Regions from separate parts of the Paenibacillus sp. GP183 genome, predicted to be linked through region 3. Evidence: riboswitches for the same ligand, from Rfam matches in the RefSeq annotation. Region 3 holds a riboswitch; each other region holds the start of a gene.

Region 1 (5,713 bases), on a different contig from region 3:
AAATTGGATTAAATAATAATTTGAAGGAGGGTTTCTTTGAGAAAAACGGCTTTGTTTTTAACTTTCTTAATAATAACTACATTTTTATTTGGGTGTAGAGCCACTGAAAACCAGCAATTTACGGAAAATGCAAAAACCGCAAAGACATATATAGAAAATGAAGGTTACAAAGTTTTATCGTATGAAGGTTCTGTTTGGACTTACGTTCTAACAAAAGATTTAGTCAAAACATTGCCTTATTCAATGTACTGGACACTCCCAGGAAACAACCCTGAAAATGTATATGGAAAAACAGTGGAAGTAGAAAAATTTATAGTTAAAAACCACCCTTTGGATAATTACAAAAGTGGTAACACGAAAGCCAAAGGAAAAACGGAAGTTTATGTGCACCTAGCGGGTGGGAATGTTGTCGCTGGCACATCTTTCCCAGTTATGGATGCAAAATTAACGGGTGGTTATTGGAATATTAATGGTAAGACAAGCGATTAAAACAGTTACTTTCATATTGAATCATTCAACTAACGAAGAACTATAGCTGAGGAGCTTGCTACGTGGCAGCTCCTTTTTCGTTTGTTGACGAACGGGCAGGATAGTTACTTCAATAACATTAGATAAGTCATCTTTACAAAATTCTGGTCGTGAAAAAGATTGCTCTTAAAGGAGGTGTATGATACAATACGTATCATTATGAAGGGAGTTGATTTCTTATACCAAAAGAAGTGGCCTGAAGGTTACCCTTCCCTGACATCAGAGCGCAGAATTAATTCGCAATGTATTTCGTCTGATCAATATTGATTTTATTGGTTGTTCCCGTCGTTCCGGCTTCATGTCTGTGTACTCAAATTCCATTTGCTCTGCTCGAAGAGTAATGCTCTCCGTCGGTGGACCCTCACTTTTAACTTCCGAAAATTGGTAACTTGCTTTGTAAGTCTTAATAACGAAATAATGAATGCCTTGGAATTTCAAGATAAACATACTTCATTGGAATTGTATTTTAATGGCCATGTGAATCACTCCAAACATACGTTTGTATCGATTATATCAAACATTATGTTCTGATTGATATGTCAACCTGAGTATAGCCATATTTTGAAATTATTTCAAAGTAAGTAAAATTAAATGTTGAGGTGATCTAATGAGTATGTGGAGAATGAGTGGAATTATGGGTAGAGGTAGTTCAAACAGTTTATTCAAACGTTTTCAGCAAACTTCAATGGTTCTCTGTTGTCTGGGAATCGCTTTAGTGCCTACGGTGGCATCAGCCGCTTCAGACGTTCAATTTAACTTAGTGACAACAATCGATTTACCTGGAAAACCAGGTGCAGGAGATGTTGTGGCGGCTGATCCCTTACTCCACAAAGTTTACCTTTCCCAAAAAGGAAACAACAACGTTATTGTGATTGATACGGACACGAATACAGTGGCTGCAACCGTGTACGGTGTAAATGTAGGTAATGGTTTGACGTATAATTCTGATTATATCTTTGTTGCGTCAGAGAAAGACGAAGCTGTTGTAGTCATATCGAAAAAAGATTGGTCAATCGTTAAGAAAGTCCCTACGGGAGGCAAAGCACCGGACAGCATAAATTACATTTCTAAAGAAAATGCTGTTGCTGTAGTCAACAATGGGAGTAATACGATGTCATTCATTTCGGCTCAAAGTCCATTTTCAGTTATAGCCACCATGAATTTGAAAGATTCCCCCAAAGTAGGTCCAGATCTGGGAGTTTATGTACCAGAGACGAATACGCTATACCAACCAGAGGATAACAATGTCTTAGTCATTAACCCAAAAACACATACAATTGGCAAAATGTTTACATATGACTTGCCAGAAAAAGAACCTTTAAGAGGTTTGTATTTTGATTCAGTTAAAAAAATCCTTTGGATCGCTACAAAAGGCAAGCAGATGTTTGCAGTGGATGCAACGTCGGGTAACATAGTTGCCAAGTTTGATGCTACTGCAGGACAAGACCAAATAACGGTTGATCTTAAAAATCGTATTTTGTTCGCTGCGGAATCATCTACCGGGTTGGCAGAGGTCATTGATATGGATGCTATGCGAAGGTTACCTGACTTGTATGTTGGCGGCAAAAAAGGTGGCTCACATACATTAGACATTATGCCTGATACGAATACGATCTATGCCTTTGAACCACTCCTCAATAAAGTGGCTGTAATTAAGATTGAAAAAACTTTTCCAGCATATGTGCTTTCGCCCGATGACGCCAATAAAGGAATTGCATTATTGCAAGCAGCTTATAAAGCCACAGATGATGATGTGGTAAAAGCCGGGTTTCATCGGCTGGCCAATGAATTTCGGAAAGCTTCCGGCCAACCGATTGAAGACTAGTCTCTAACAATGCATAATTATTTTTGCGGCAAAACCAGAGAATACGCCAAAGGTATTACCATCGCTAATTATTATAGATATTTACCAATAATATGATTTCACCACTGGCTTCGAGATGTGTACCCCTTAAAATAGACATTGAGAAAACATCACTCAATAGCGATCTGTATAAAGGGGTGCATTTTTATGGAGAGCTGGATTGCATTTGAATTAGTGTTGCCAATTTAAAATGTTAAGGTAGAGGAGCATGTATCACAAATGTTCCTCTTTCGTTTTATCACTATTAGACATTTTATGAACAAATAAGAATAATGCATAGAAAGATCTCATCGTTCCAAAAAAAGAACTCTATAATAATAATAGGTAATAAATAACATAAAAGAGCTGTGATACCAAATGAAAATTGGTTACGCAAGGGTATCAACAATCGATCAGTCATTAGACATGCAACTTGATGCTTTAAATCTGGTGGATGTGAACGTATTTACACGGAGAAAGTGGGGGAGCTTGCTCAACGTCAGCTCCTTTTTTGGTTTATTGAAGTAACGGGCAGTAAAATTGAACTATTAGTTGTGATAGCCAGACGGGGATACATAACCTTGTGGCGGCGGTATGAGACTAATGACATAGAAATTATAAGTAAATATTACTATTGTTTATAAATATGTATTGGGGATATATTGATAAAGTAAGAATGAATCATATTACGCTTAATTCTTTGGATTAAAGAAGCGGGGGAACCAAGTTTTCTGGGGTGAGTACACTTTTTAAGTGTTAGGGTTAACTTTCGACCCGAGTCCGTCAGCTAACTTCGTCAGCGTAGAAAGAAAATGATAGAAACATTAAATGGGACCTTTAAACTTTAGGGCTCTATTCCCTCGCTTCCTTTTTTCGGTCAAGAGAAAGAAGGAGAAATTAGACATGCTTTTTAAGAGCGTAACCAAAGAGGTAAAGAAGCTTTTTCTATTTAAAAGGTCAAACGCTTCTGTACAACGACAAGAAGAGATTCTTCACTTAAAGCGACGGCTGGAGGAGTTCGACATTCAATTTTCGAATTTGGCATATCAGTCATCAGGCGTCGAAACACGGACTTTAATGGAAATAAGCAGAACGGTCGCACAAAACAATGAGTTGCTAAACACACTAAGTTCGGAAAGGGAATTAGCGGTTCAACAATTACTAGCCAATCGCGTTGGCATTTCCCCAAAAATTTTGGAGGAACATCACCAATTTATCGTAACCATGGCTCATATTTTTGGTGGTCCGTATCCTTGCCTTAGAGAGTACGTCAGAAGCAGTATAACATGAGCCTGGTTGAAGGATAAGACTGCTTCTATATATTTTTTCGGTTGTTACTTCTCCATTATGCCCGTCAATAACCAATTTTTTGATCGTATGTTCGCATTGAACTAACGGTACACTGATAGCTTAATAAAAATACGACAATAGGCTACCGCAGATTTTCTCGGTAGCCTGTTGTGGTAACGGGCAGGTTAAATGGACCTGAAAGTTATTAATGAAATCTAAACCAAGCGAACCATCCTTTTTCCTTATCCTTTGCTACAAAAATTTGACCATGAGAGGCATCATATGCTGGCAAAAAATTAGGGAAAAGTATCTCGATAAAGGAAATTTACGAGTCCAACTCATGGTCTAATGAGTCTTGACGCTGCAACTCAAAGATATGCTTGGCATGGTCAACACCATATTGAACAAATTACCTCACTTAAAAAACGCATGGGATGGTAATGGGTTGCCTTGTTAAACCAACGGGAAACGATATCTGAATTGCGGCTGCTCGTCGGCAGCCGTTTGTTTATTCCCTCCGCAAACGGGCAGAATAGTGCAACAAATCATACGTTGTCATTGGAAGGAAATTACTTTTTGGAAGCGAATACAATAACATTAATTACCGAATTTAATCGAAGAATATTTTCCAGATTATATAGAACTAGGAGGAGTTAACTGTGGCAACAATTGAAGTTATTGATATAGTGAAAGACTTCCGGCAGTATCGCAGATTTTCCGGATTATTCGGTGCTTTCTGCAATTTGATTACAAGAGAATATACGATTAATAGAGCAGTTGATAACATTTCTTTCAAGATTGAACAGGGGGAGGCAGTTGGATACCTCGGTCCCAATGGTGCAGGGAAATCTACCATGATTACCAAGAATTATTCGCTATATATTCGCCACAGTAATGCTTTCCCATATCGTAATAGGATTCAGGATATGTTGTTGGCAGTGGAGTTATCTGAAGGACTTTCCATTCGTTATGTTTCTTGTCCCATGTGTACGCATTAGGAATAATTCTTTCTAAAGCTTCCCTCAGTCCTTCGTTTGTAGGGTTATTGACTACTTCATTAGCATTCGGACATTTTCCGTTGTTGATTAAGAACGGGACATCTTGGTTTATTGGTTGAACTGCCAAGGCTGTTGTCTGCCCACAAAAAAGGATAAAGAGACAGATGATATAGGTGATTTTGTTTGTTCGCACACATTACCGGCCCTTTCTTTAGTTATGTGAGATCATTCCCAATCTGCATACGTATTAATTCTGAATCTGATCGCTAAGGCAGAAAACACGTGTACTCGTTTTATTCCTCGCTCACCTTCTTAACTTTTATCAAATTCGCCGTAAAACCCCTTGCTTTAGCCATGGGGATATAAGGCAATTTGCTCTGCATCCCTTTAGGGATGTTAAGAGCAAAATTCTTAAATTCTCTCTTTAAAACATGTTAGATAAACTACACTAAACTAACTATTTGTGGTACAATTTACTGTAGGTGATGACATTGAGTAGAAAAGCAGAAAGTAATCATAATATCGTTTTTGATTGTAAATATCATGTTGTTTTTTGTCCTAAGTATCGAAAAAAGGTACTCAAAGAACCAATTGATACAAGGCTAAAAAGTTTGTTTTTAGAGAAGTCTAAAGCGTTAAACACAGAAATCGTTGAAATGGAAATCATGCCCGATCATGTTCATTTGCTCATCAAATGCGATCCACAGTTTGGAATCCACAAAGTAGTGAAACATTTGAAAGGGTACACGTCAAGAGTGCTACGACTAGAGTTTAACCATCTAAAAAGTAGACTCCCTTCCCTATGGACAAACTCGTATTTTGTTGCAACCGTAGGTACAGTTCAACTGGATGTAATCAAAAAATATATTGAAAGCCAAAAAGAACGAGGTGAATAGTATTGCTTGTTGCCTACAAATACCGAATATACCCAACAAAAGAGCAAAAACAGAAGATACAATTTACTCTTGAACGCTGCCGTTTGTTGTATAACCGGTTACTAGAGGAACGTATTCTTGCCTACAAACAAGAAGGGAAAACACCGAACTACTACGAT
Region 2 (5,713 bases), 250 kb from region 3:
ATAGTTGGAATCTTTCCATAACTCTCTCAAAATCTATTTGGCCCGTGTCCGGATCCAAGCTGCAGACTTCCCCGTCCAGGACTATATCTTCACCGAGCACCGCTGGATTCCATAGTTCCGGATACTGTTTGGTACATTCATTATTGTGTCTGGTAAATAACCTTGTTTCACCATTCTTATAGGACATGATCAACCTATGGCCATCTATCTTCGGCTCGAATAAATATGCGGGATCGTTAAATGGTTTGTCAGTCTCCTCGAGCAGCATTGGAGTAATAAACATAAAAAGCATCACCTAAGATAATTTTATCAATAGATGAGTGATCCGTTGAGTGGAAATTATAGGGGACGATTATCTTTATGTGGTTTGCTGACCATAAAAATAATGGCTTCATTAGTGAAGAGATTGTCTCAACTTATTACCTAATGCATTCATTTTTTCTAAGCATTGAATACATAGGCGATTTTTATGTATGGGTACACCGCATGATTCACAGAGATACGTGAGATTGGGATAACTCTTGGCAAGTATTCCATCCTTGATCATTTGGTAAATTGCCAAAACATCAACGTTAATCGCCCTTGAAAGTTCCTCCGTTGTTATGTTTGGATGATGCCACATGTATTCCTTGCAATCCAAGATTTCCTTGTCCACTCGTTTGCTGCACGATTGGCACATATTCCTGCTAGTTTTCTGATATAAACGTCCACACTCAGGGCAATTTTCAACCAACATCTCGCTAACACCTTCTTAACTGGATTTTAAATTGATGAAGGGAAGTTAGAAGGGCTATGTTAATTTCAGACTTTCTTTTGCTTGCTCATAGCCTATGGATAGATCCATTAGTAAGAATATTCCAGGGTTACTCGATAAACGTTTCTTCAAACGTGAATGCAGAAGGGGTTTTTCGTATTTTAGAATAGTTATGATCTCCGCTACTTTACCGCTGTTTCTTTGGAGATCAAGTAATATGTCAACACATTCTTGAAGAGATTTAGGATGGTCTTCTAAAGCTCGAACTTCTTCCAAGGCTTTCATCTATCTTGTTCCCTCGATTTTTAGCTAGACTTGTAACTATATAGAATTACATTATAGCAATGAATAAGTTATTATTCTGTGTGCATTGCTACAGTTTTCTGAAAAAGCCCTTGATCCCTCTTAAAAGTGATCTGTGAGCTGCTCTGGAGCAAAACTTACTCGCAATAATCCCCACAAAGCGATAAGGCTTGTGGGGATTATTGATTTGCTATGTAACATACGTTCTATTCTCTGCGTTCGTGGTCACCTCGTGTTTAAACCTCAATAATGATTCGGTTGATCGGGGATTATTTGTTTAAAGGTATATCCGCTTGGCAGATATTGCTGCCCGTTTGGATCCACCGGCCTGTTATATAATTGTTCATATGGAATTAATGTAATGTCGTATCTTGCGAATTTTCCATTTACCGTACACCAGTAAATAAATTGATTTTCCTCTTTCCTCGGTTCAATTAATACAGGCAATGTATAGTAATATTTATCGCTGATTGCATAACTCTTAACGGAATTAACGAAAGTGTTCAAAGCATCGATTTTTTTCTTATCGGTGATCCCGGTCATTGGAATTGGATTCGTATAGTCATATGTATAGTTAGGTTTTGGAGTCTCTTTCCAAGCTTTTTTTAATTCTTCTTCGCTGACAAACAAATCCTCCGTGTACTTTTCTTTTGAAATTGTAAGCCCCTTGGTATCGATTCCCATTTTATGAGCATCGGACAACCGATAATGAATCTTTCCTTGTGCATTATAAATCGTCAATATTGTATATGTACTACCTAAATACTGTAAGGTTTGAGAAGAAGCGCTCATCATCGTAATAACATCAGTTACTTTATCACTGAGTTGATCACTATAAATCCTGCTGTTAACATGAATAGCTTTCGCTTCATTATCCCAGTTGACCTGTGCATCGAGATACTGTGCAATACTTTTCAATGGAAGGTATGAATTATTGTCATAGATCAATGGTGGACTTGTTAATACCACCGGTTTTCCATTTACAAAAACTTTAAAATCAGGTCGTAAATAAGCTTCCACTTTCTGAAGAACGTCCTGAGCGTAAACACCCGCCGTAAAGCTAAGTCCTATCACAACCGCTGCCACCAGAATTCGAATGTTAAATTTTTTCATGGATTCTCCCGTGAGATATTTTTTATATTCTATTTATCTTCTATTTATCGACTTTAATCCATCTGATTATGAGTTTTTTTGTAGTAATAGCAATAAAGCCCTCACTCCCTGTTGTTCTAGTTGCTTCGCATGAAAAAACGGAGTCGGTTGGTTTCCCTTTTAACGTATTTTTCTCTCATGGGAGGGAATATTACTTGTCAATATCCTTTGCGAATAATTTGCTAAAACAAGAATGGAGAGTTGAGGAAAATACAAAAAAATGCTGCTCTCATTTCCGGTAAAATGGCAGGTAAATTAAGTCGGCTGACAGGTCATAAGGGTACCACTCTGCCTGGAGTTGTCGCATTGAAAATTGACCCGAAAATTTTATCGAAAATATCCGGACAAATTAAATATTTTATTTTTATTACCGGTACAAATGGAAAAACGACAACGTCCAATCTGTTAGCGCATCTCTTGAGGTCAGCGGGAATGAAAGTTTTGAATAATACTGAAGGCTCAAATATGATCTCAGGGGTAGCCTCGTGCATGGTTAATCACGCTTCAATATCCGGTAGACTGAAGTACGATTACGCTGTATTGGAAATTGACGAAGCCAGCTTACCGGTGGTTATGAAGCAAGTTACTCCGAAAATGGTCGTTATAACTAATTTTTTTCGAGACCAATTAGATCGTTATGGGGAGATAGATACTCTGATTAACCATATTGGTGCTGCCATTCATCCCATTCAAACAAAATTGATTTTAAATGCCGATGATCCGCTGGTTTTTCGATTGAGCTCTTTTGGCAAAGAGGATGTCTTTTTCGGGCTTGGCAAACAGTCCTACCATTTTGGAGATTACGGCATGTGTGAATCTAAATATTGTCCGATATGCGGTGAGGAAATGAAGTATGATCACGTTCATTTTGGCCAGCTTGGATTTTTTACCTGCTCTTGTGGATTTGAACGCCCGGACCCTCATTATGAAATCGACAGCGTTCAATGCAACCCCTTAACTTTTTCACTGAACAATAAAACGTACAGGATCAATATGACTGGCGCCTATAATGTTTACAACGTATTAGCGGCGGTTGCTTGCGCAGCGGAATTAGGGGTTCATGTTAAGAACATACAAGAATCCTTATATAAGTTTCATCCCGACAATGGACGTATGCAGGTGTTTCAATTTAGGGGATTTCCCTTCATCGTTAATCTCAATAAAAATCCATCCGGCACGAATGTCTCATTGTCGGAAATCCTTTCTACGAATCACGAGAAGCAGATCGTCTTTTTTATTAATGACTTTATTGCCGATGGTGAAGATGTGTCATGGATTTGGGATATAGATTTCGAATGCCTTCAAAGGGAAGATATCAAAACAATAGTATGCTCCGGCAGCCGCGCATCCGACTTGCTGTTGCGTCTTAAGTATGCCGGGATTGATCCCAATAAAGTGTTTAAAATTCCTTCTATAGATCAGGCCATAAAATACGCGCTTAATCATCCTATGCACACTTATTTGTTGCCAACCTATACAGCCTTGCAGCAGGTGAAAAAGTATCTTGTTAGGAGTGTGAAAAAGGAAAATGAAGCTTATCCTTTATAACTTTTTCCCGGATCGGTTAAATTTGTACGGAGATAAAGGAAATGTGCTAGTTCTTAAAAAACGGTGCGAATGGAGAGGCATTGAATTAACAGTTGTGGATATCAAATCGACTGCTTCATTGAACTTTTCGACGGTTGATATTTGCTTCATGGGCGGAGGGAGTGACCGTGAACAGGGTCTGGTTTCCAATGAATTTTTGAAAATAAAACAAGAATTTAAAGAATGTGTTGAGGACGGTGTAAGCTGCCTCGCCATATGTGGAGGTTATCAGCTTCTGGGGAGTTGCTATGTAACTTCCGATGGCTGTAAGTATAAGGGGATGGATATTTGCAGCTTTGAATCCATATCCAACAAAGATCGTCTGGTTGGTAACATGATGATTGAATCAAATGATTTTGGCAAAATAATCGGTTTTGAAAACCATTCCGGCCGAACCTATCACAACTACAAATCGCTAGGAAAAGTCATCAAAGGCTTTGGTAATAACGGTGAGGATGGAACTGAAGGGCTCCACTATAAAAATGTAATCGGAACGTATCTCCATGGTCCTCTTTTGCCTAAAAATCCTTGTCTATCGGATCACATCATTGCAGCCGCAATAGACAGAAAATACGGCAAAAGGGAACTTATTCAATTGGATGATGCTTTGGAGAACGATACCAAACAGAATGCGGAGAAAATTTGTCTCTCCTGAAAGAAACGATATTGTCTGAGCATCGCGAACCTAGGCACTCGTCAAATTGACAAAAGTACAAGTAATGCTAATTTATGTTAAAAAAGTAATATTGTAAATAAATGTGGGTTACATTATCCATTTTAATATGTTAGTCTTATCTAAGCCGAAACTTTCGTTTAGAAAGTGCGGGGGATGATTTATTTATTGAACAGAACACCTGGTGCCGCTCAGCTTTGAGCTGTCAGGATATCGCTGTTCATTTGGGGTGAATATCGGATCGTATCCGAATAGGGACTGTATCCTTTTGTCCGAACCCGACAACTAACCTCGTAGGCAATATACTAAAAGGAGAGATAGTATGAATATTCAACCTCTGAAAAAGACAGTGGTTGGGCTTGCTTTAAGCCTGTCCATTGCCGGATTCGCACTACCCGCTAACGCAGTCCATGCTGCGTCGAATAATACAGTTCAGACCGTTTCCGGAAAGTCATTGGCGTACAGCAAAGTTATGAACATTGTCGCTACAGCTTACTCCGAAGCGCCGCAAGAAAACGGATGGGGCCCTGTTGATTACTTCGGCAATCCCCTTAAAATAGGTACTATTGCCGTAGACCCCAATGTGATTCCACTCGGAACAAAGGTATACATTACCGGTTATACCTTTAATGGCTTCCCAAGAGGGTTAATCGCTACTGCAACCGATGAAGGCAGCGCGATTAAAGGGAACCGGGTCGATATTTTCATCCCGAGTTCCACTGGTCCTGCGAGTGATTTCGGTATCCAAAACGTGAAAGTTTACGTATTGAAATAAAAAGTATAAAAAGCAATAATCCCCACAAACCTTAAAGGCTTGTGGGGATTATTGCTTTGCTAAGTATTTCTGAATGAATAAAATATAAGTCCTTCAAACCGATTTAACCGTACTTGCCATGTTGTAATTCGACTCGAATTGAACGCTGGCGCATAGCGTGTTCTGCTTCAATGTGAAATCAAGCATGATTTCACCATGAGTCCAATTCTTCTTGTATTTCAGAGATTCAATTGCCATTTGGCGAAAAGTTTGGTATTGGGATTCAACGAGCCCTTTTGTATTCGCTTGGAGTTCTCCGCCTTTACATTCTAGCGGCAGATGCCTGATTCTATACTTTCCAATCACATTGTTGCGGATTTGAATAAAAACTGTCCCCGATGCATCATTTAAATTATTTGAATATTCTGGGATGTAGGACTATTATACTGTGACACTTTCACTTTTTCAACATATTTTTACATATTTATGC
Region 3 (5,713 bases):
TCCGGCTTTATACCATACCAATAGGCAAGCAAGCTGATGCCAATAAACATGACACCGAGAATGATACCCATCATCATCAGAGTTTTGGCCGCATTGCGTTCTGCCGGCTGCTTGAAATTTGGAATGGCGTTCGATACCGCCTCAACCCCGGTCAATGCAGAACAGCCCGAGCTGAAAGCTTTTAGCAAGAGAAACAAACTGATATTGGAAACGACTGTTCCCAGTTCGTGTACTTCAGCATTCACGCCGCCGATCATATACTTGACAATCCCTGAACCGATCAAAATGAATATGGCCACCACAAACAAGTATACCGGTACAGCCAATACAGAAGCAGACTCACCAATCCCGCGTAAATTCATAATTGTAAGAAATAAAATCATCGTCAAAGCAATTAAAACTCGATGATCATGCAACGATGGAAAAGCTGATGTAATGGCATCTGTACCTGCAGAAGAACTAACTGCAACCGTAAGGATGTAGTCTACAAGCAGAGAACCTCCGGCGAGCAGACCTGTCGAAACACCCAGATTATCTTTTGCAACAATGTAGGCGCCTCCACCCGAAGGGTAAGCAAAAATGGTCTGACGGTATGATAGAACAAGAATTAATAAAAGTCCAAGTACTGCCAAGGATATCGGAATGGAATACCACACGGCTGCAAAACCCACTGCCATCAATACAAGCAAAATTTGTTCCGTACCATAAGCCACAGATGAAAGCGCATCCGATGAAAGCACAGCAAGCGCTTTTAATTTACTAAGCTTTTCATCCTCTATTTCTCCGCTTTTCATGGGGCGGCCGATTAATAATCGTTTAAATCTGTTAGGCATGAATGCTCCCCTCTTTCTCTCCCTTAAAGCCAAAAATTTTATCTCTACCTATATTTGTCCCATTTGAACAATTTCAAAGCAAAAAAGCCGCAGGAAAGTAGGAACTTCCGAATCATACCCTTTTCAAATATCACTGTAAAGGAATAATTAGGCATAAAAAGCAACTTAATAGGTCTTATTAGCGTCAAATATTTGATTGAACATGTGTCAAGCTACTCGTATCTTTATTATTTGGCGTTTTCCTCTGAATGGTGAAAAATCTCTACGAGAAAGGAAGCTCAATTGCCTTGTTATCTAAAATCAGTGCCACCCTTGTGCACGGTACCCTTAATAAAGCTGGAAAAATAGCTCTTATTTTCAGCATCATTGGAATCTCATTTAGCTTTGGGGAGAATGTCAGAGCTGAATCTTCCGTTTTTGATCAAAGCAAGTCCGTTTCATATAATGGGAAATCGTACGCAGTCACATGGGTGACTGTCGATCTGAAAGATCCCACACTTCGTGTAAAGCCTGTAACAGCTGTTACTGGAATCGGACACGTGGAATCCTTCAGCTCGATGATGCAAAGAAACCATGCTGCAGCAGGAATTAACGGGGCGTTCTTCGATGCCTATGAAGCAGATGATTCCCAGCGATTTCCGAACGGGCTTATGATTAAATCCGGACAAGTCATGCATTCGGGTGAAAATCAGGCTTTTACTGTACTTCCTGACAAAACAGGGATTGTCCAAAGAATCAAAACCGGCATGAAAGTCAGTGTGAAGCATGGTGGAAGCTCCTATACGTTTGAGCCTTGGGGTGTGAATAAATACTATGGAAGCTCCCAAATCGACCAGGTTGTCTGGTATACCGAGGATTTTGGCAGCTCTATTGATTTCCCCGGGACAACCAAGATTGTCATAGAAGAAAGCAAGATTAAAACCATTACGCAAAACTCAGCTGCGATTCCGATAGACGGCCAAGTCGTTATGGTGGGCAACAGCTCCAATAATACAAAGAATTTGCTCCCCCATCTTCATGTTGGCGATCCCATTGCCGTCTCCTCATCAAGCTTGAATTCAGATACGGGATTGATGATGGGACTTCCGCAAATTGATGCAGCTGTCGGTGCCGGTCCACTGCTTCTGAAAAATGGAATCATCGACATCAATACCCAAAGAGACGGGTTCACGGATCCGAAAATCACCACAAATGCCAACGGGCGCAGCTTTATCGGCACAGACGGATTGGGTCGCTTGGTGATGGGAACTATGAGTTCTGCCACGATTTCCAATATGGCGGGGGTGCTAAAGCAATTAGGCTTTACTGATGCCATGAATCTGGACGGAGGTTCGAGTTCAGCGCTTTACTCTAATGGAGTCGAGCTGACTTCACCTGGCCGCTTGCTCAGCAATGCGTTTATCGTAGAACGCATGCCCCAAGCCCAAATTCAAATTGCGGTGAACGGACAATTTGTGAATGAGTTTCGAGGCTACCTGCAGACGGAAACCACCATGGTGCCGCTTCGAGGGATTTTAGAACGAATTGGAGCCGATTTCAAATGGGATGGCAATGCGAAATCGTTAACAGTGAAGCATGGTAATCAGCAATTATTCCTGCGTGTCGGCGAGAAAGCGGTTCAGGTGAACGGGAAATCGCAAGGTCTAGTGGAGGCTCCGATAATTATTGATGGACACATTTACTTGCCGTTACGGGCTGTCATTGAATCCCTGGGAGGTCAAGTAAGCTGGGATCAAAATCTGTATCGTGCATCCCTATCCATTCCTTAAATGTTTCAAAAATTTGTAACAAGGGTAATTCCATTTTACCACATAAGAAAGTCTATTTCGGATCTCCGAAATAGACTTTCTTATTGGCGAATAAACCTACCTTTGAACGCGGTCGCTCATCTTCGAATGACCTCGATAGAGGTTTATCTCATATGAAAAAAACATTCGATCTCCAAGCGAGTTTGCTCGGAAATCGAATGTTATGTAAGTGGGAATCCTCGAATGTTATTTAAGTATGAGTCCTAATGATTGAATTTAAACAATTCGTTTGGCACCGACGTATCTTCCACCCCAATATCCGCCCCATAGCGTTTCAACCTTAACTCCATGGTTGGTTGCGGAGATGAAATTACCATTGCCTAGATAGATACCGACGTGACTGATGCTGCCATTTGCGAAGAATACCAAATCGCCTGTTTTTAATTCTTTGACGGCAGTGCCTCTGCTGAACATTTGTGAAGAAGTTCTTGGCAGATCAATTCCTTTGCTTGCAAACACATATTGAACAAAACCTGAACAATCAAAGCCTTTGGGAGTGGTTCCACCCCAAACATAAGGAACGCCGATGTAACCATTTGCAATTTGCGCAATCTGATCTGTAATGCTTGGAATGACAATTGGTGGTGCTGGCGGCGGCGGTGGTGGAGCGATATAAGCGGACTTATGATCTTTGCCGTCTGCTTTTATGATCGCTACCTGGTTGCTTGCATCCCATTTGATTTCCGAACCAAAGGTCTCGGAGATAAAACGAAGAGGTACGAAAGCGCGGCCTTCTACAAATGCCGCACTGCCCTGCAAACTCTTTGGCGCGCCATTCACAATAACTTGGCTGGCGCCGGTCGACAGCATAATCGAGTTCTGATTGCTCGTTAACTTGACGTTAACTTGCGTATCGCCTTCCATGCTCCAATCGACTTTATACCCTAACTTCTCGGATAGAAAACGAAGTGGAACCTGGAGATTGCTGCTGCTGTCGATAAATGGCTGTGCGTCGGGAAACTGAACCAGTTCATCATTAATTTGTACTTTCACGATGCTTGCAGCCGATGCATATGTCGGAGCTGCTGCAGCTACCGCTAAGCTTCCACAAACTAATGCGCATGACAAAACAATGCGTTTAGCAAATGACTTCAATAACCTGCCTCCTATGAGCCTCCGAGGTTAGTTGACGGGTTCGGGAAGAGGATTTCCCTAGTTCGCTTCTCCTTAGCGGATTACGATCATTCACCCCAATAAAGCATCCCCCGTACCCAAGCCTTTGCTGCTTGTGGATTCGGCAATTTTTTCTCTGTGCTAGATTACCATAGTTTGGTTTGATTGATCAACCCCTTTTACGGTGTAAATAAATTACAAATGAAGAGAACATGCGATATAACGAAAAAAAAGGCGAAAGAGTGAGGGCGATAAACCCTTGTTTTCCTTCGTCTTTTGCCTGTTCAATTGATTTTTATATATTTTAAACATCTATGATTGATGTGGCGCGCCCTGAGAGATTCGAACTCCCGGCCTTTTGATTCGTAGTCAAACGCTCTATCCAGCTGAGCTAAGGGCGCACAAAAGCGGAAGACGGGGTTCGAACCCGCGACCCTCGCCTTGGCAAGGCGATGCTCTACCACTGAGCCACTTCCGCAAACGATGCGCGTAGAGGGACTTGAACCCCCACGGTTGCCCGCCAGATCCTAAGTCTGGTGCGTCTGCCAATTCCGCCATACGCGCATGGATTAAATAAACAAATGGTGAGGCATGTAGGATTCGAACCTACGACACCCTGATTAAAAGTCAGGTGCTCTACCGGCTGAGCTAATGCCTCATGATGCAAAATAATGGCGGAGCCGACGGGATTCGAACCCGCGGTCTCCTGCGTGACAGGCAGGCATGTTAGGCCTCTACACCACGGCTCCACACTGGTAAAATTGGTTGCGGGGGCAGGATTTGAACCTGCGGCCTTCGGGTTATGAGCCCGACGAGCTACCGGGCTGCTCCACCCCGCGTCAGTAAGCTGACTCATGGCTCAAGTCGATTTCCGTCATGAGCAACGAAACTTACTTTACCATGTATGAAGAACAAATACAAGTTCCGGCTTAATTGCGCGTCGATTGGAAAAACTCAATGAGTTCCATATCCAGTCCATTAAAAAAGAAATATCGGGCTCCATTCGGCAATGTTGTAATGTTCTGATCAATTCCGCTGAGCTCCAGAGCTTGAATTCTGGAAAATTCCGCTTCAATGTCATCCACGGCAAAAGCAAGATGATGAACCTTCCCTTCCTGCGGCAGCCCTTCTTGGTAACCCTCAATCAATTCAACCTCGGTTTCGCCTTCAACATCCAATCCTAGAAATGCCAAACGGATCACTTCATTCGTATGCAGCAAAGTCCCTTTCAGCTTTAAACCAATGACTTCTTCATAAAACCGGATGGAAGCCTCAAGATTGGCGACCATAACGCCGACGTGTTCAATTCTTTTAACAGGCATGGGTGATTCCTCCTAGATTTCCATTGAATTTCTCTCCATTATTATAAAGCAGTACAACAAGTTGTACAGAGCTATTGGAAAATTTCAGGAAAAAGGCGATAATGATGTAAGCGACAGAGTTAACCTGATTCAGGGAGATATGGAGCATGAGACGATTAAAATTGCTGCAAATTTATCAAATTGATGGAATTACGCCCAAGCATCGTTCTGAACGCTTTGATTTTGACCGCATTCAGGGTGAGACCTTTCAGGAATTAATGGAAATACAAGTAGGGTCTCCCATGATTCTGTCGTCTTTGACGCAAGAGGCTCCATTCAAAACAACCAAGGTTCAGGCTATCGATCATGACGGCACCGATTTTCGTGTGCTGACACGAAATACGATTTATCATTTTGAGATTTTTTATAATTGACATTACGCCAACAAAAAGTTCCAAAACGCCAACTGACGCTATACTGGAGTAGTGAGGTGTTGCAAACATGAATCAAATGAACAAAGCTCTCTCCGAAAGGCTTAAGTCCAGCCGGGAGAATAAAAATTTCAAACAAAACAAAATTGCCGAATTGCTGGATATCCATAACAGCACCCTGGCCAAATATGAATCAGGAGATCGTGAACCTGACACCCATACGCTGA
Region 4 (5,713 bases), 280 kb from region 3:
AGTCCTCCTTTGCTGTACAAGGTCAATAAAAGCATTTTTTAGCCCATTATTTGCAATGAATACGTTTTTATTATACTGCAAAATGAAGATAATCAACACCATCTATTTCTTATGCGGGAGGATATTATGAAACTGTCTGTGTTTACCGTGATGACGCCGGATTTAACGAAGGAAGAGCTAATCACTGCTGCTGCAGCGGCAGGAATTTCAGGCGTGGAATGGAGATATGCCCCGATTTCTCAAGAAGCAGCGAGTCAAGAGCCATCCTATTGGGGGAATAATCTGTCCACCATTGTACCGGGGACCTCCGATGAGGAATTGGAGAACTTGCGTGAGCAAGTTCAAAGCCACGGCATACAAACCATCAGCGTGACGCCTTATTTAACTTGCGGTGATGTGGCTGGCACGGAAAAAGTGATGCAGATCGCCAAAAAGCTGGATGCAGGCTTTATTCGAGTGGGCGTACCTCGTTACAACGGCAGCAAGAACTACAATGACCTTTATGCGGAAGCGGTGGATTATTTGCACCATGTTCAGGAGCTTTCCCGGCAATATGGGATAAAAGGCTTGTTAGAAATCCATCATGTGACGATTGCGCCTAGTACAGGTTTGGCGCATCGACTTGTTTCCCATTTTGATCCTGAACATATCGGAGTACTGCATGATGCCGGCAATATGGTGCATGAAGGATTTGAGAATTTTCGCATGGGGCTCGAACTCTTAGGTCCGTATTTGGCCCATGTTCATGTAAAAAATGCCGGATGGGAACGCACCGGTCGCATCGTGGACGGAATGGAGGAGTGGACCTGCAAATGGATGCCGCTGCAACAAGGAATTGCTAATTGGAAGCTCCTGCTGGGCGATTTAAAATCGGTAGGCTATGAGGGTTATCTGGGTTTCGAGGATTTTAGCGGACATATGGATTCTGTTTCACTGCTGTCCTATTTTGGGCAAAAGGTTAAGGAATGGTTGAATTAATATAAGCTTGAATGGATTTTTAAACTTTAAGCTTGCGCTCATTCCCATATATGGGGATGGGTTTTTTTGTTGGAGAGAAAGCTAAGCTCGGTGTTTGCCTTTGCGAATTTCTTCGGTTACTACGAAAGCGAGCTCTTCGTTGCCAAACAGAGAAAGCACCCCCAATAACGTATCATCGGGCACATCACCGGCCTCTTCCTTGGGTACAGTGAGATCAAGGGCTTGACGAAGCGAAGCATTATCCTTTTGCTCCGGATAGGCATTGCGGTAAAGTTCGGCCGGGTCGAGGTCATGGTTCACGCACCATTGGGCAAATATAAGAATCATCATATTTTCTTCACGTTGGTAATTACGGATCACTTCATCTTCGATTTCTTTGTTACTCATGGGATGAAACCCTCCTTTACCATAATCAGATGGTTTCATTATAACGAATGCAAAGGTGGATTCACAACCTCCGTATTCGGATAACGATCATCCAAATCGCACAACATAAACAAGAATAAGATGCGGCAGACTTTTGGGGAGGTTAAACAATGAAGCATCTAATGATCTTTAGCGTTATCTTTATTTCAAGCTGCCTTCTGCCAGGCTGCGGGTTTAAGAGCAGTCATCAGCAAGATCACAGCAGTGAAGGCGTCATACCGGACGTACTTGCACCCAATGGGGTAAGTATACCTTCAGAGCATCCAATCCTGCCTCCGGTTATGGCTAAGTCGAGGCAGCTTTTCCCATTGGATAAGCCTAAGTCCGAGCTTAATCTAGAAGCCAAAGCCCCGGCTAATTCATCTGTGCTTAACCCGAGCTCTCAAACCAGCAGGAATAAAAGCAAAGCCGAGTATCGTGAACCCAAAAAATCAGTTCCGGTCGGGCAACGACGCATAGCCCATAAATCATTGTCTCTGTCGGAGCTCCGAAAAAAATATGACCGCACATTTATATTATCCGGACCCGTAACAGAGAAGAAAGTGGCCTTGACCTTTGACGATGGCCCTGATGAGATATTTACGCGGCAGGTTCTGGATGTCTTGAAGCAAAACAATGTAAATGCGACCTTCTTCGTGATTGGCAAACGCGCTGAGGCTCACCCTGAGATCATAGCCAGAATGATACGAGAAGGCCATATTGTCGGGAATCATTCATACACCCATGCAGACTTATCCAAGCTGTCCATATCAAACTTCAAGAAGCAGATCGACGATACGCAATCTATCCTGAAACCGATCACCGGGTATATACCGAAACTGCTTCGTCCTCCTTATGGGGCCATCAATGAGCAGCAGGTTCGCTGGGCCATGGACCATGGTTATCTGATCATCAATTGGAATGTAGATTCTTTAGATTGGAAAGGAATTAGCGCCGACAAGGTTTCTCATAATGTCCTATCTGCCAATCGTCAAGGCGCAATCATCCTGCAGCATTGCGGAGGAGGCGAAGGGGAAGACTTGTCAGGTTCCGTTAAAGCCATACCCACCATTATACGGACGTTGAAAAGCCAAGGCTACGAAATGGTAACCATCCCTGAGCTGCTGCATGTGTCCAAGAATAAATAGACCTTCGGTTCGATGAACCGAAGGTCTCAAAGAATAAAATGACCTTCGGTTCGATTGAACCGAAGGTCATGTATATTACTTCAATACGTAGATTTTTACATTTTGGAAACCGAAATCTGCCACAGGACCCGTTGAGGTCGGTTTGAATATATCGACTCGGTTACCCTTAATCGCTCCGCCAATATCCGTTGCGGTAGCGTACATTCCACCTTTAGGAAGACCAGGCGAGGAATACCCTGTTATATATAACTTGGTCCCGAGTGGAATGACTTTGGGATCAACAGCAACAGTCCCGATTTTCAGCGGATTACCAAAGTAATCAACGCCTGCCCAACCTCCATTTTCTGCTGCAACCTCGGAGTAAGCTGTTGCAACTGCGTTAATCACTTTGCTATAGGACGATGGCGCTCCAGAAGCAGTTGTGACCGAATTGGCCGGAGTCTGTGGGGCAGCAGGAGTTGACTTGGTCTTGGATCCTGTTGTCGATTTCTTGCCGTTAGGGAGTGTTAAAGTCAATCCCTCGTATACATTAAGCGGGTTGATCGATGAATTGGCTGCCATCAATTCATTCACATTGATGTTAAGCTTTTTCGAAATCAACCAAAAGGTATCGTTTGCTCCGGTTACATATGTCCCGGAAGATTGCGCGGCGTGCGCGGGCATGGAAAAGCCAGCGATAGACAGGCTTAAGGCAAGCCCGGCCAATGTTGCCTTCATAGCTTGAACTTTCATATAGATTATTGCTCCTTTTAGTAGATTGCCTGCGAGGTTAGTTGTCGGGTTCGGATCAAAGGGTAGCCCTACTCGGATTTAAGCCGAGATTCACCCCAAATGAACAGGTATATCTCCCGTTCATAGTAAATTAATCCCCCGCACTCCCATTTTGGAAGTTTCGGCTTATGCTAGATTAACATATCCATTTTAAAAACTAAACCCACATATTTTACCAGCTACAAAAAAACATGTTTCCTAACTGCAGAACATACATATAGAGATATACTCGGTTAGGGGTGTGTTAATATGGCAATAGCTCCGCCTAGGTTGCGGCCTGGAGATACAGTTGGAATTGTTACATTGGGGAGTCCACTGGATCCCTCTATCATTCAATCCAGTATTACGACATTAGAAAATATGGGATTCCAAGTTGTTTTGGGCAAGTATGTTTATGCGAGTGATGGTTTCCTTGCCGGAACGGATCAACAGAGAGCTTCCGACTTGATGGACATGTTTAATAATCCGAAAGTAAAATTGATCCTGCCATCCAGAGGAGGAGTTGGAGTCGCAGGTATTCTTCCTCACTTGAATTACAATGTGATAGCCGCACACCCGAAAATTGTGTCCGGCTACAGCGATATTACAGTACTATTAAACACCTTGTATCAATTTTCCGATTTGATCACGTTCTCGAGCTTGCTACTGTTTGATTTCAGGAGCAGCACTCCAGCATATAATTTTAATCAATTTTTTCAAGTTACCTCTGTCGTTCAGACCACGCATAATATTGTCAATCCTCCCGGGGTTCCGCTGACAGCCAGAGTATCGGGTAATGTCACGGGACCCATTGTCGGGGGCAATATTACTTCCATTGTCGATACTTTAGGTACACCGTATGAAATAGATACTCTCGGAAAAATTTTATTCCTGGAAGAAACGCATGAGCCCGTCAATAGAGTATACAGGATGATCAATCATTTGATATTGGCAGGGAAATTTAGAGACTGCATCGGTATCGTCATGGGGCAATGTACGAATTGCCTGGACACTTATGGCAAAACCTATGATGATTTGATCAATGAAGTGATCGTACCTCTGGGCAAGCCGCTTCTTTCAAATTTGTCGGCCGCGCATGGGGTTTATAAGGCGGCCGTTCCAATAGGAGCAAGTGTTAATCTCAAAACCAATCCACCCACGTTAACGGTTCTTGAACCTACAGTTAGCTAGGTTACGAGTAAATGACAGGTCTGCATGTTAAAAAAATGTGCGCGTGTCTCTATACTCATGTCCAATCAAGATGTTTGAACTAACGTAGTATAGGAAAGTAACGAGAACTCAGTTTGAAAGGAGTGGGTAATATATGTCATATCCAGTAGCTGGAGCAGGTTACGGAACTAGCACTGCAGCAATTTTGGTTCTCTTTATTCTGTTGGTCATCATTTCGTGTACATTTGCTTGGTAAGATAATTCCGCGCATAGGCAGCAAATAAAAATGCAGTCTGAGGGGGAACCCTCAGCTGCATTTTTTTGAGTTGATCAGAAAGCATAAGTTTTTATAAACTTGACTAGCTTCGCATCAACCTTGACAAACGCGCTCGTCATTTAGGACGGCGCAGCCGGTTATCCTTGGTAGAAGAATGACTAATTGATGGCTTGCTCAACCGATTTGTAGGTATAGCCCAAATCTCTGGCCACAGCTTCATGCGTGATGCAGCCGCCTGCAGCATTAACCCCGAGTTTAAGACCACGGTTATCTTGAATGGACTGCTTGAGACCCTTGCTTGCAATCTGCAGTCCATAAGGGACGGTTACATTCGTTAAGGCAAGGGTAGATGTTCTTGGAACAGCTCCTGGCATATTGGCAACTGCGTAATGAATGACCCCGTGCTTGGTATACGTTGGATTATCATGGGTCGTGATGCGGTCCACGGTTGCAAATATACCGCCTTGATCAATCGCGACGTCCACAATAACGGAACCCGGGCTCATGGCTTTCACCATGTCCTCGGTTACAAGCTTCGGCGCCTTTGCTCCCGGAATTAATACCGCTCCGATGACAAGATCCGATTCCGCCACAGCTTCAGCGATATTGGACGGATTTGACACTAAAGTGTGAATACTTGTACCGAATATGTCATCCAATTGACGAAGACGATCCGGGTTCAGGTCAATCACGGTTACGTCCGCTCCGAGACCTGCGGCGATCTTGGCCGCATTCGTGCCAACAACGCCCCCGCCAATCACGGTCACCTTACCGCGTCTCACCCCGGGAACTCCACTGAGCAGAACGCCTTTTCCACCATGCGGTTTCTCCAGAAATTGGGCCCCTATCTGCGCAGACATGCGGCCTGCTACCTCACTCATAGGCAGTAAAAGCGGCAATGCGCCATTCACTTCGACCGTCTCATACGCGATGGCTGTTACGCCATAATCAACTAAAGCTTGGGCTAATGCGGGTTCTGCAGCCA

The links. Region 3 has a riboswitch for cyclic di-AMP ahead of BLV33_RS21930 (C40 family peptidase). Riboswitches for the same ligand answer to the same signal wherever they lie in the genome.
Region 1: another riboswitch for cyclic di-AMP. It lies ahead of BLV33_RS27595 (hypothetical protein); the one in region 3 lies ahead of BLV33_RS21930 (C40 family peptidase).
Region 2: another riboswitch for cyclic di-AMP. It lies ahead of BLV33_RS23265 (3D domain-containing protein); the one in region 3 lies ahead of BLV33_RS21930 (C40 family peptidase).
Region 4: another riboswitch for cyclic di-AMP. It lies ahead of BLV33_RS20505 (3D domain-containing protein); the one in region 3 lies ahead of BLV33_RS21930 (C40 family peptidase).

The regions. Positions count from the first base shown of each region.
Region 1 covers NZ_FNSW01000002.1:191,904-197,616, reverse strand. The annotation lists gene BLV33_RS27605 (hypothetical protein) at 37-489, shown strand; gene BLV33_RS30325 (YncE family protein) at 1,151-2,353, shown strand; partial or broken gene BLV33_RS30960 (recombinase family protein) at 2,750-2,850, shown strand; cyclic di-AMP (ydaO/yuaA leader) riboswitch at 3,051-3,187, shown strand; gene BLV33_RS27595 (hypothetical protein) at 3,275-3,661, shown strand; gene BLV33_RS27585 (ATP-binding cassette domain-containing protein) at 4,321-4,659, shown strand; gene tnpA (IS200/IS605 family transposase) at 5,145-5,555, shown strand; gene BLV33_RS27575 (RNA-guided endonuclease InsQ/TnpB family protein) at 5,558-5,713, shown strand, end outside.
Region 2 covers NZ_FNSW01000001.1:4,692,762-4,698,474, reverse strand. The annotation lists gene BLV33_RS23295 (ATP-dependent DNA ligase) at 1-283, opposite strand, end outside; gene BLV33_RS23285 (hypothetical protein) at 791-1,039, opposite strand; gene BLV33_RS23280 (stalk domain-containing protein) at 1,301-2,170, opposite strand; gene BLV33_RS23275 (Mur ligase family protein) at 2,411-3,757, shown strand; gene BLV33_RS23270 (type 1 glutamine amidotransferase) at 3,738-4,451, shown strand; cyclic di-AMP (ydaO/yuaA leader) riboswitch at 4,585-4,786, shown strand; gene BLV33_RS23265 (3D domain-containing protein) at 4,792-5,244, shown strand.
Region 3 covers NZ_FNSW01000001.1:4,445,749-4,451,461, reverse strand. The annotation lists gene BLV33_RS21940 (APC family permease) at 1-833, opposite strand, end outside; gene BLV33_RS21935 (phosphodiester glycosidase family protein) at 1,121-2,602, shown strand; gene BLV33_RS21930 (C40 family peptidase) at 2,858-3,736, opposite strand; cyclic di-AMP (ydaO/yuaA leader) riboswitch at 3,738-3,891, opposite strand; tRNA gene BLV33_RS21925 (tRNA-Arg) at 4,079-4,155, opposite strand; tRNA gene BLV33_RS21920 (tRNA-Gly) at 4,161-4,232, opposite strand; tRNA gene BLV33_RS21915 (tRNA-Leu) at 4,239-4,318, opposite strand; tRNA gene BLV33_RS21910 (tRNA-Lys) at 4,337-4,412, opposite strand; tRNA gene BLV33_RS21905 (tRNA-Asp) at 4,427-4,503, opposite strand; tRNA gene BLV33_RS21900 (tRNA-Met) at 4,517-4,593, opposite strand; gene BLV33_RS21895 (VOC family protein) at 4,684-5,076, opposite strand; gene BLV33_RS21890 (hypothetical protein) at 5,223-5,489, shown strand; gene BLV33_RS21885 (helix-turn-helix domain-containing protein) at 5,557-5,713, shown strand, end outside.
Region 4 covers NZ_FNSW01000001.1:4,162,612-4,168,324, forward strand. The annotation lists gene BLV33_RS20490 (sugar phosphate isomerase/epimerase family protein) at 127-978, shown strand; gene BLV33_RS20495 (hypothetical protein) at 1,060-1,365, opposite strand; gene BLV33_RS20500 (polysaccharide deacetylase family protein) at 1,515-2,531, shown strand; gene BLV33_RS20505 (3D domain-containing protein) at 2,607-3,263, opposite strand; cyclic di-AMP (ydaO/yuaA leader) riboswitch at 3,273-3,439, opposite strand; gene BLV33_RS20510 (S66 peptidase family protein) at 3,552-4,472, shown strand; gene BLV33_RS20515 (YjcZ family sporulation protein) at 4,606-4,707, shown strand; gene ald (alanine dehydrogenase) at 4,887-5,713, opposite strand, start outside.